Regions from separate parts of the Streptomyces sp. NPDC093510 genome, predicted to be linked through region 2. Evidence: riboswitches for the same ligand, from Rfam matches in the RefSeq annotation. Region 2 holds a riboswitch; the other holds the start of a gene.
The links. A riboswitch is a leader RNA that binds a small molecule or an ion and turns the genes downstream of it on or off. The one in region 2 is predicted to bind cobalamin.
Positions count from the first base shown of each region.

Region 1: linked by a shared signal. The riboswitch ahead of metE (5-methyltetrahydropteroyltriglutamate--homocysteine S-methyltransferase) and the one ahead of AB0N81_RS11440 (energy-coupling factor ABC transporter permease) in region 2 are both predicted to bind cobalamin.

Region 1 covers NZ_JBFBEE010000005.1:207,466-212,607, forward strand. The annotation lists gene AB0N81_RS10195 (hypothetical protein) at 1-686, shown strand, start outside; gene AB0N81_RS10200 (hypothetical protein) at 683-1,663, shown strand; cobalamin riboswitch at 1,742-1,963, shown strand; gene metE (5-methyltetrahydropteroyltriglutamate--homocysteine S-methyltransferase) at 2,127-4,445, shown strand; gene AB0N81_RS10210 (glycosyl hydrolase family 65 protein) at 4,535-5,142, opposite strand, start outside.
Region 2 covers NZ_JBFBEE010000006.1:69,097-74,238, forward strand. The annotation lists gene AB0N81_RS11420 (PTS ascorbate transporter subunit IIC) at 1-313, shown strand, start outside; gene AB0N81_RS11425 (APH(3') family aminoglycoside O-phosphotransferase) at 433-1,284, shown strand; gene AB0N81_RS11430 (winged helix-turn-helix domain-containing protein) at 1,312-2,325, opposite strand; gene AB0N81_RS11435 (hypothetical protein) at 2,539-2,832, shown strand; cobalamin riboswitch at 3,019-3,203, shown strand; gene AB0N81_RS11440 (energy-coupling factor ABC transporter permease) at 3,233-3,991, shown strand; gene AB0N81_RS11445 (energy-coupling factor ABC transporter substrate-binding protein) at 3,991-4,359, shown strand; gene cbiQ (cobalt ECF transporter T component CbiQ) at 4,366-5,115, shown strand.

The DNA.
Region 1 (5,142 bases), on a different contig from region 2:
GCGAGTGCCGGCAGGCGTACGACAGCGCGGTCGACCCCGACAAGCGGCCCGACAACTCGGCGTCGCCCGCGTCCTGGAAGGTCATCGAAGGGCTGGCCGGGATCTGCAAGGCCGCGCACGGCGAGCGGGACGGGCTGAACATCGCGGTCAGGGCCGAAGCGGGGTTGCGCGCGGCCGGTTACCGGCCGGGGACCGACGACTACCTCTGCAAGGACGGTGACGCCTTCGCGGTTCTGCAGCGCTTCGTCGCGTACCACCAGCGGCATCCCGGCGAGCCGGTGGTGCTGCGGTCCGCTCCCGCGGGTGTCGCGGCCTGCGGCAACACGATCAGCGCCACGGATCGCAGCGTCGCGCCGGGCGCGTCGATCGGCTTCTACGGCACGTGGCCCGACGCGCCGGACACCGTGGAGCTGCGTGCCGCGGAGCTGACGGCTCCGGTCGTCCTCGAACCCTTCGGCGACGAGGACGACAAGGTGCGGTGCTGCAAGGACGGGACGGTCACCGTCGACCTGCCGGGACCCGACCGCTTCGAGGGCCGGCGTCCGACGGTCATCGACGTGACGCTCGTGACGAAGAGCGGCGCGAGGGTGGCCAAGCAGGCGGCGTTCACCGTCGACTGGAGCGGCGTCCAGCAGTCTCCGTCGCCCTCCTCCGCGTCACCCATGTCCGGCGCCCTGCACCGATGACCGGGCCTCCTGAACCGCGGCCGCAACCCGGACCGCAACCGCCCGCCGACCCTGATCCGGCACCCCGGCCCTCCCCTGCCCCACAGCCCGCCCCAGCGCCGACTCCGGACCCCGCCCCGGGCCCGGCTCCAGCTCCGGCCCCGCCCCCGGCCCTCCCCGAACCCGCCATCGGCTGGGTCGAGATCGTCGGAGCCATCGGTTCCCTCGTCACTCTCCTGACCGCCGTCCTGTTCTACTTCGGCTGGGCGAGCACCGACGCCGAGACCAAAGCCCTCGGTCTGCGCGACACCGTCTTCCACTTCTCCACCAGCGACTACCTGCTGCGCAGCGTCGGGGCCCTCTACCTCCCGGCCTGGTGCGCGGCAGGCATCGCGCTCGGCGCGCTCGGACTGCTCCGCTGGGCGGCGGGCGAACCGGAACGGCTCGCCCGCGCCGTGCGCGTGCTGCGATTCGCGTGGGCGGTGCCCCTCGCCCTCGTACCGCTGTATCCGCTCAGTCCCTGGCTGTTCGACCTGTTGCTGCCGCTCACCACGATCGGCGGCTTCGCGCTCACCGCGTACGCCCGCACCCGTGACCGCCCGGACCTGCGCCTCTGGGGGCTCACGCTCTTCGTCTGTGTCCTGTCGCTGTTCTGGGCCGTGTCGACGTACGCGGCGATCGCGGGCCGCGGCCGGGCGGAGCTGACCGAGCGGACCCTGCTCAGCGGCGATTTCCCCGCCGTCGTCGTCTTCAGCGAGAAGGATCTGATGATCCGCGGCGGCGGCAGCTGCTTCCGCCGCGTCACCGACCAGGGCAGCCGGTACGCGTACGAGTACGGCGGGCTGCGTCTGTTCCACGTCTCCGGAGACCGCGTCTTTCTGGTTCCCCGCTACTGGACGCCCGAGGACGGCACCCTCTACGTCCTCAAGGAAGGGGCGGGACAGCGCGTCGACCTGCTCAGCGGCGCCGGGCGCCGGGCCCGGGAGTGTTCGGGATAGCCGGCCGGTCCGGCGCCGCGTGTCGCAGCTCACCTTTCGGATCCGGTCCCGGCCCGGCCCGCCTGCGGACGGCGCCGTATGGTGATCAGTGCAGCTGGTTCGCCCCGTCCGCCAGGCGGGAGCGTCGTAAGAGGGAACCCGGTGAGAATCCGGGACTGCCCCGCAGCGGTGAGCGGGAACGACCGCCGTCACACGCACTGGGACCGGAGACCGGTCCCGGGAAGCGACGGCCAGTAGGTGTCCTCCCCCGTGAGGATGTGCCCGCGAGTCCGAAGACCTGCCCGCTGTCCGCGCACGAACCGTTTCGGGCGCGGACATCCCGGTGACCTCGAGGGCGGGTCGGCGCACATATCGGACGGACGACCGCGCCACCGCGCGCACTCGTACTGTCCGGTAGGTCGCCCCTTCGCGCTCTCGTCCCGTCCCCGGGATCTCAGGGATTCATCTCGCGAAGGAGATCTCCGTGACCAGCAGGACCGCAGCCGCGGCAGCACGAGCCACCGTGTACGGCTACCCCCGTCAGGGCCGCAACCGCGAACTGAAGAAGGCGATCGAGGGCTACTGGAAGGGCCGTGTCACCGCTGACGCCCTCCGTACCGCCTCCGCCGCACTGCGCCGGGCCAACTGGCGGGAGCTCGCCGACGCCGGCATCGGCGAAGTTCCGACCGGCGACTTCTCGCACTACGACCACGTTCTGGACACCACCGTCATGGTCGGCGCCGTCCCCGAACGGCACCGCGCCGCGGTCGACACGGACCCGCTCGACGGCTATTTCGCGATGGCGCGCGGCACGCAGGACGTGGCGCCGCTGGAGATGACGAAGTGGTTCGACACCAACTATCACTACCTCGTGCCGGAGTTGGGGCCGGGGACGGTGTTCAGCGCCGACTCCACCAAGCAGGTCACCGAGTTCGAGGAGGCGCGGGCGCTGGGTCTTTCGGCCCGGCCCGTCCTCGTCGGCCCGGTCACCTACCTGCTGCTGGCCAAGCCCGCGCCCGGTGTGGCCGCCGACTTCGATCCGCTGACCCTCCTCGACCGTCTCCTGCCGGTGTACGCCGAGGTGCTCGCGGACCTGCGGGCGGCGGGCGCCGAGTGGGTGCAGCTCGACGAGCCCGCCCTCGTCCAGGACCGCACGCCGGCCGAACTGAACGCCGCCGAGCGCGCCTACCGCGACCTGGGCGCCCTCACGGACCGCCCCAAGCTGCTTGTCGCCTCGTACTTCGACCGGCTCGGCGATGCCCTGCCGGTGCTCGCGAAGGCCCCGGTCGACGGCCTCGCCCTCGATTTCACCGAGGCGGCCGCCGCCAACCTCGACGCGCTCGCCGCCGTCGGCGGGCTGCCTGGCAAGCGGCTGGTCGCCGGTGTCGTCAACGGCCGCAACATCTGGGTCAACGACCTGGAGCAGTCGCTCGCCACCCTCGGCACCCTGCTCGGCCTCGCCGACCGGGTCGACGTCGCCGCCTCCTGCTCGCTCCTCCACGTTCCCATCGACACCGCCCTCGAACGTGACATCGAGCCACAGATCCTGCGCTGGCTGGCCTTCGCCCGCCAGAAGACCGGCGAGATCGTGACCCTCGCCCGGGGCCTGGCCCAGGGCACCGACACGATCTCCACCCAACTCGCCGCGAACCGCGCTGATCTGGCCTCCCGGGCGGGCTCCCCCATCACCCGCGACCCGGCCGTCCGAGCCCGTACCGGAGCCGTCACCGGCGCCGACGCCCGGCGTTCCCAGCCGTACGCGGAGCGGGCTGCTGCCCAGCGCGCCGCCCTCGGCCTCCCGCTCCTGCCGACGACGACCATCGGCTCCTTCCCGCAGACCGGTGAACTGCGGTCCGCCCGCGCCGATCTGCGGGCCGGGCGGATCGACGGCGCCGGGTACGAGGAGCGCATCAGGGCCGAGATCCGGGAAGTGATCGCCTTCCAGGAGAAGACGGGCATCGACGTCCTGGTGCACGGCGAGCCCGAGCGCAACGACATGGTGCAGTACTTCGCCGAGCAGCTCACCGGCTACCTCGCCACACAGCACGGCTGGGTCCAGTCGTACGGCACCCGCTATGTGCGGCCGCCGATCCTCGCCGGTGACATCTCCCGTCCCGAGCCGATGACGGTGCGCTGGACGACGTACGCCCAATCCCTGACCGGCCGTCCCGTCAAGGGCATGCTCACCGGCCCCGTCACCATGCTGGCGTGGTCGTTCGTCCGCGACGACCAGCCGCTCGGCGACACCGCACGGCAGGTGGCCCTCGCCCTGCGCGACGAGGTCGACGACCTGGAAAGGGCGGGGACCCGGGTCATCCAGGTCGACGAACCCGCGCTGCGCGAGACGTTGCCGCTGCGCGCCGCCGACCACCCCGGCTATCTGGCGTGGGCCACGGAGTCGTTCCGTCTCACCACCAGCGGGGTGCGTCCGGACACGCAGATCCACACGCACATGTGCTACGCCGAGTTCGGCGACGTCGTCCAGGCCATCGACGACCTCGACGCCGACGTCATCAGCCTGGAGGCGGCCCGCTCCCACATGCAGGTCGCGCGCGAACTCGCCGCCCACGGGTACCCGCGCGAGGCGGGACCCGGTGTGTACGACATCCACTCCCCGCGCGTGCCGAGCGCCGAGGAGGCAGCGGCCTTGCTGCGCAAGGGACTTGACGCCATTCCCGCCGAGCGGCTGTGGGTCAATCCCGACTGCGGTCTCAAGACGCGCGGCTGGCCCGAGACCCGCACGTCCCTGGAGAACCTGGTCTCGGCGGCCAGGACGGTCCGGGCGGAGCTGGCCGAGCTCTGACGGCCTGACGCGGCGCGGTGCGGCCGGGCGGGAGCGACCAGCTCCCGCCCGGCAGAGCACACCGGCTCCCCTCGCTGCCTGGTGCCTCGCTAGTCCACCCTCAGCTCGGCGATGCCGGGGTGCTTCTTCGCGCCCTCGTCGCCGCGCACCGTCACCCGTACGTACCGTGCGAGTCGCGCGTCGTCCGTCTCCGCGCGGTGCCAGTGGCGGCCGTCGAGGGAGAGTTCCACGGTGTGGGCGGCCGGCTCGGTGGCGGTCCAGACGGGCGTGACCTTGTGGACGCGGACGGGCTTGTGAAGGTCCGTCGTCAGGTGGCCGCGCGCGCCGTCCGGGACCCAGGCCGTGGCGGAGTTGCCGTCGACGGCGGCGCCCGCGTACATGCCGGGCTGCTCGGACGAGGCTTCGGCGGCGGTGCAGCGGGCCGCGTTGGTGGTGGGTGTCAGGTCGGGGCGGCGGGTCTTGAGGACGGCGGGGCTGCCCTTGCCGACGATCTGCTCGCCCTGCGGCGTGTCGAGCGTCATCGGCTCACCGTCGGTGAGGCGCACGGTGGTGCGGTGGGCGCGGAGTTCGATGTCGTACGTGCGCCCCTGCCAGGTCAGTCCGCGCAGGGTCACGCCGCGGTCGAGCTGCGGAGGGAGCATCGGGTCGAGGTGCAGACGGTTCTCCCGCATCCGCATGCCGGTCAGGCCGTTGGTGA
Region 2 (5,142 bases):
CTTCGGCGACGCCGACTTCGGCTGGTTCGGCACGCTCATCGGCTACGCGGCCAAGACGGGGGAGACCGGCGGAGTCGTCCTGATGCTGCTGATCGGCGCGGCCGTCCTGCTCGGCGCGATCGTCGTCCAGAAGCGGGTCGTGGAGACCGGCTGGGACCCCGGCGCCCACCGCGACGCGCTGCTGCCGCGGGACGAGGCCCTCACCACACCCGCCGGGACGCCCGACGCCGGGCCCCCGGTCGCGTACGCGAAGATCGCGCCCCCGCGCGGAGCCCCGAAGCCGCCTCCGCCGGACCGCGCCGACGGGGCCTGAGACGGCCGGACGGGGCCCGGGGGCGGCCGGACAGGGCTCGGGGACGGCCGGACAGGGCCCGGGGACGGCCGGAAATATCGGGTGGGTGCCGCAGGGAGCCGCCTGCCATCATGCCGATCATGAGCAGCGATCTGCGGCGGAGGTACGCCGCGTACCGATGGACCCCCGCGACGAACGGCGCGTCCGGCGCCGAGGTGCACCACCTCACCGGAGCGGGCACGGGCGAACCCGAGCTGTACGTGAAGGCCGCCCCCGTCACGCCCGACGGCTCGCCTTCAGACCTTTCCGATGAGGCCGACCGCCTCGCCTGGCTGGCCGGCCGCGGCATCCCCGTGCCGCGCATCGTCGAGCGGGGCGCCGACGACCGCGTGGCGTGGCTGGTGACCGAGGCCGTGCCCGGCAGACCGGCCGCCGACGAGTGGCCCCCGGAGCAGCGGTCGGCGGTGGCGGAGTCGCTCGCCGACCTCGCCGCGGCCCTGCACCGACTGCCATCGGCCGACTGTCCGTTCGACCGCGGCCTGCCGGTCACCATGGAGCTGGCCGCCCGCAACGTGGCCGAAGGCCTCGTGGACCTGGCCGACCTCGACGAAGAACGCGCCGGATGGACCGGGCAGCGCCTCCTCGACGAGCTGCGCCGCACCCGCCCGGCGACGGAGGACCCGGTGGTCACCCACGGCGACCTCACCCCGGAGAACGTCCTGCTCGACCCGGTCACCTGCCGCGTCACCGGAGTCATCGACGTCGTCCGGCTCGGCCGGGCGGACCGGCACACCGATCTCGCCGTCCTCCTGCGTGAGCTGTCGCACGAGGAGGACCCGTGGTTCGGACCCGCGCACGCCGAACGGTTCCTGCGCCGGTACGAGGAGCGGGTGGTGGCAAGCGAGACCGACGTCGTCGACGCGGTCGACGCGGCCGATGTGGTCGACAAGGAGAAGCTGGCCTTCTACCAGCTGCTCGACGAGTTCTTCTGACGGGTCACGGGTGACGGGGCGGCCCGGTCAGCCGCTGCCCGCGTCGAGCAGTACGCGTCCGGCCGGTGTGAGGGTGTGCAGGACGCTCTTGCCGTCGCGGGTCTGGGCGGTGAGTCCGGCGCGGCGCAGGACGGTGGCGTGCTCGCTGGCACTCGCGAGGGAGATACGGGCGTGTGCGGCGAGCCGGCCCGTGGTGCAGGCGGGGTGGTCGCCGATGACGCGCAGCACGGTGGCGCGGGTCCGGCCGAGGAGCGCGGTCAGGGCGGGCGGGACCTCGGAGCCGGTCAGCGCTCTCGCGGTGAACACGGCGGGCACGGCGTCCTGTCGGCCGTCGTACAGGGGGTAGGTGATCCAGGGCTGGGGCTCGGCGGTGTCGTCCAGGGCGGGATAGTGCGAGCCGAACAGGGTGGGGATCAGCAGGAGCCCGCGCCCGCCGAGGTGGACGTCGGCGTCGCGCCCGGAGGCCATGGTCAGGTGCAGGACGGGCGGGCTCCACGAGATGTGGCGGGGGTTGAGTCCGCTCAGGAGACGCTCGACGCCGTGCCCGGCCAGCTGGTGGAGCCGCCGGGTCCGGTCGGCCTGGGCGAGCCGGTCGATGCGTGACCAGTACGGCGCGATGAAGTGCCGGTGCGCATGGGAGACGGTATCCGCCAAGTCCCCCACCAGCGACGGGTCCTGGCCGAGCGAGCGGACGGCGGACGAGGGAGCTCCGGGGCGGCCGGAGGCCCAGTGCCTGAGATCCTTGCGGACGCGGTCGGCAGAGGTGCAGCGCAGCCTGTCGAGCAGGTCGTCCGGATCGCCCTCGCCGCTGAGGTCCAGGAAGTCCACCGCAGCGCCCGTGGCGGGGATCAGCTCGCACAACGTCCGCACCTGGGGCGGCAGGTGCCGGGCGGCCCGGTTGCGCCAGGCGTCGAACCGGACCGGGTGCGAGCGCTCCTGCAGCAGCCGGACGGCGATCTCCAGTTCGAGCAACGGTCGTGGCGCAGGGGCCAGACGAGTGCGGGCCAGGTCATCGGCCGTGAAGTGGATGCGCAGGGTCACCCGGGCGATCCTCCTCGCGAGCCTCGTTTCGGGCCAGCCCGAAACGAGTCGATCAGTGGCGCTCGCGGGCCAACACTGACAGGGCCGGGACAACACACCGGAGTCCCGGCTCAGGGGGGACGGCGCCGCGCGACACCTCGACTGTCCGCGGCGCCGGTGCCCCCGGTCCCGATTCCCCTACCGCTCCCGACGAAGGGAAGATCTGTGCGTCACATGAAGAAAGCCGCCCTGCTCGTGTCCGCGACGGCCCTGACCACCGCGCTCGCGGCCACGCCCGTGGTGGCCGACATGCACCGGAGCGGCGCCGCCCGGGCCGCCGCGTCCTCCGGCGCGAACACCGCCGCGTCCGCCGACGAGTTCGGCGCGATGTCGTGGATCTACGTCGGCACCTACCGCACCAAGTCCGCCTGCGAGGCCGACGGCCGGAGCTCCATCTACGCCGACTGGGCCTGTAAGCCGAACCCCAGCAGCGGCAAGTGGCAGCTGTGGGTGGACGACGAGTCGTGATCGCTCTGTCGAAGACGCTCGGACACTGAGCGTGCAGGGCCCCCGCCCCCGAGGGTGGGGGCCCTGCACGTTCGGGGCGGCCACACCTGCACACGGCCTCTGAGCAGGGGCGCACGCGGTGGGGGTGTGCGGACGGGTGTGCATCGTCGCGACCGCCGTGCAAGTTGTCAGGCAGATCTTTGCGCACTAGTGTCACCACGCCTTGGTGCACGGGAAATCCGGTGTGATGCCGGTGCGGCCCTCGCCACTGTGATCGGGAAGTCCGGCTCCAGCCCTCGCGGCAGCCACTGGGTACGCACGTACCCGGGAAGGCGGAGTCCGGTCGGTACGACCCGTCAGCCAGGAGACCGGCCAAGGCACGTTGTCCATCCACGAGGTGCTGGAGAGGGTCTGCTGAGCCATGCACATAGCCGAGGGTTTCCTCCCGCCGGCGCACGCGATCGCCTGGGGCGTAGCGTCCGCGCCGTTCGTCGTCCACGGAGTCCGCTCCTTGACCCGTGAGGTCAAGGAACACCCGGAGAGCACGCTGCTCCTCGGTGCTTCCGGGGCCTTCACGTTTGTCCTTTCCGCGTTGAAAATCCCCTCGGTCACGGGCAGTTGCTCGCATCCGACGGGTACCGGCCTGGGAGCGATCCTGTTCCGGCCACCGATCATGACGGTGCTCGGCACGATCACCCTGCTCTTCCAGGCCCTGCTGCTCGCCCACGGCGGCCTCACCACCCTGGGCGCCAACGTGTTCTCCATGGCGATCATCGGCCCCTGGGCGGGGTACGCGGTCTACCGGCTCCTCAAGCGGTACGACGTGCCGCTGATGGTGGCCGTGTTCTTCGGCGCGTTCGTCGCCGACCTGTCCACGTACTGCGTCACCAGCGTCCAGCTGGCCCTGGCGTTCCCCGACCCCGGCAGCGGGTTCCTCGGCGCCCTGGGCAAGTTCGGCGGCATCTTCGCGGTCACGCAGATCCCCCTGGCGGTCAGCGAGGGACTCCTCACCGTCCTGGTGATGCGTCTGCTCGTGCAGTCGAGCAAGGGCGAGCTCACCCGGCTCGGCGTCCTGCTGCAGAGCAAGGGAACCGCCGCCAAGACGGCCGAAACGCAGAAGACGCCCGAGACACCCGAGACGTCCAAGACGACCGAGACGCAGACGGAGGCCAGCGCCTGATGAGCCGGAACGCGAAGATCAACACGCTGCTGCTCCTCATCGTCGCCGCACTCGCGGTACTGCCCCTGGCGCTCGGGCTCGGCGACGACGAGGAGGAGCCGTTCGCCGGCGCCGACGCCCAGGCCGAGACGGCGATCACCGAGATCGATCCGGACTACGAACCGTGGTTCTCGCCGCTGTACGAACCCCCCTCCGGGGAGGTCGAATCGGCGCTCTTCGCCCTTCAGGCGGCCATCGGCGCGGGCGTCCTCGCGTACTACTTCGGACTGCGCAAGGGGCGCCGCCAGGGTGCGGAACAGGCGCGGTCCGAGAAGCCGGGCGACGCGGTCGGCGCGGACGGCACCCGGTCCGAGACCGAGCAGGTCTGACCCGGCGTGCTGCCCATCGACGCGGCGGCGCACAGCAGTCGCTGGCGCCGCCGGCACCCCGTGGACAAGGCCGTGCTCGGCCTCGGCCTCACCGTCCTGGCGATCTCGCTGCCGCCCTGGCCGGGCGCCGTGCTGGTGCTGGTCGCCGCGGTCGGCCTGCTGCTCGGCCCGGCGGGCGTGCCGCCCGGCAAACTGTGGCGTGCCTACCGAGTGCCGCTCGGCTTCTGCGTCACCGGCGCCCTGACCCTGCTCGTCCAAGTCGGCGGTCCCGGTGGGTTCGTGGAGTTCGCGGAAGGCGGCCCGGCGCGCGCCGGCGGGCTGCTCCTGCGGACGTCCGCGGCCTCGCTCGGCGTGCTCCTGTTCGCCTTCACCACGCCGATGTCGGACCTGCTGCCCCGCCTGGTGAAGGCGGGCGTGCCCGCGCCCGTCGTGGACGTGGCACTCGTCACGTACCGGATGAGTTTCCTGCTCCTGGACTCCATGAGCCGCATCCGGCAGGCGCAGGCCGCCCGGCTCGGCCACACCACCCGCGCCGCGACCTGGCGTTCCCTCGCCGGTCTCGGCGCCACCGCGTTCGTGCGGGCCTTCGACCGGGCGAGCCGCCTCCAGGCCGGACTCGCCGGACGCGGCTACGACGGCACCCTGCGCGTCCTCGTGCCCGAGGCCCGGGTCTCACGGCCCTTCATCGCCGCGGGCGCGGCCCTCCTGGTGGGCCTGGTGGCCCTGACCCTCGTACTGGAAAGGTTCCTTCCATGAGCGCCGAGAGTGCCGAGAGCGCCGAGA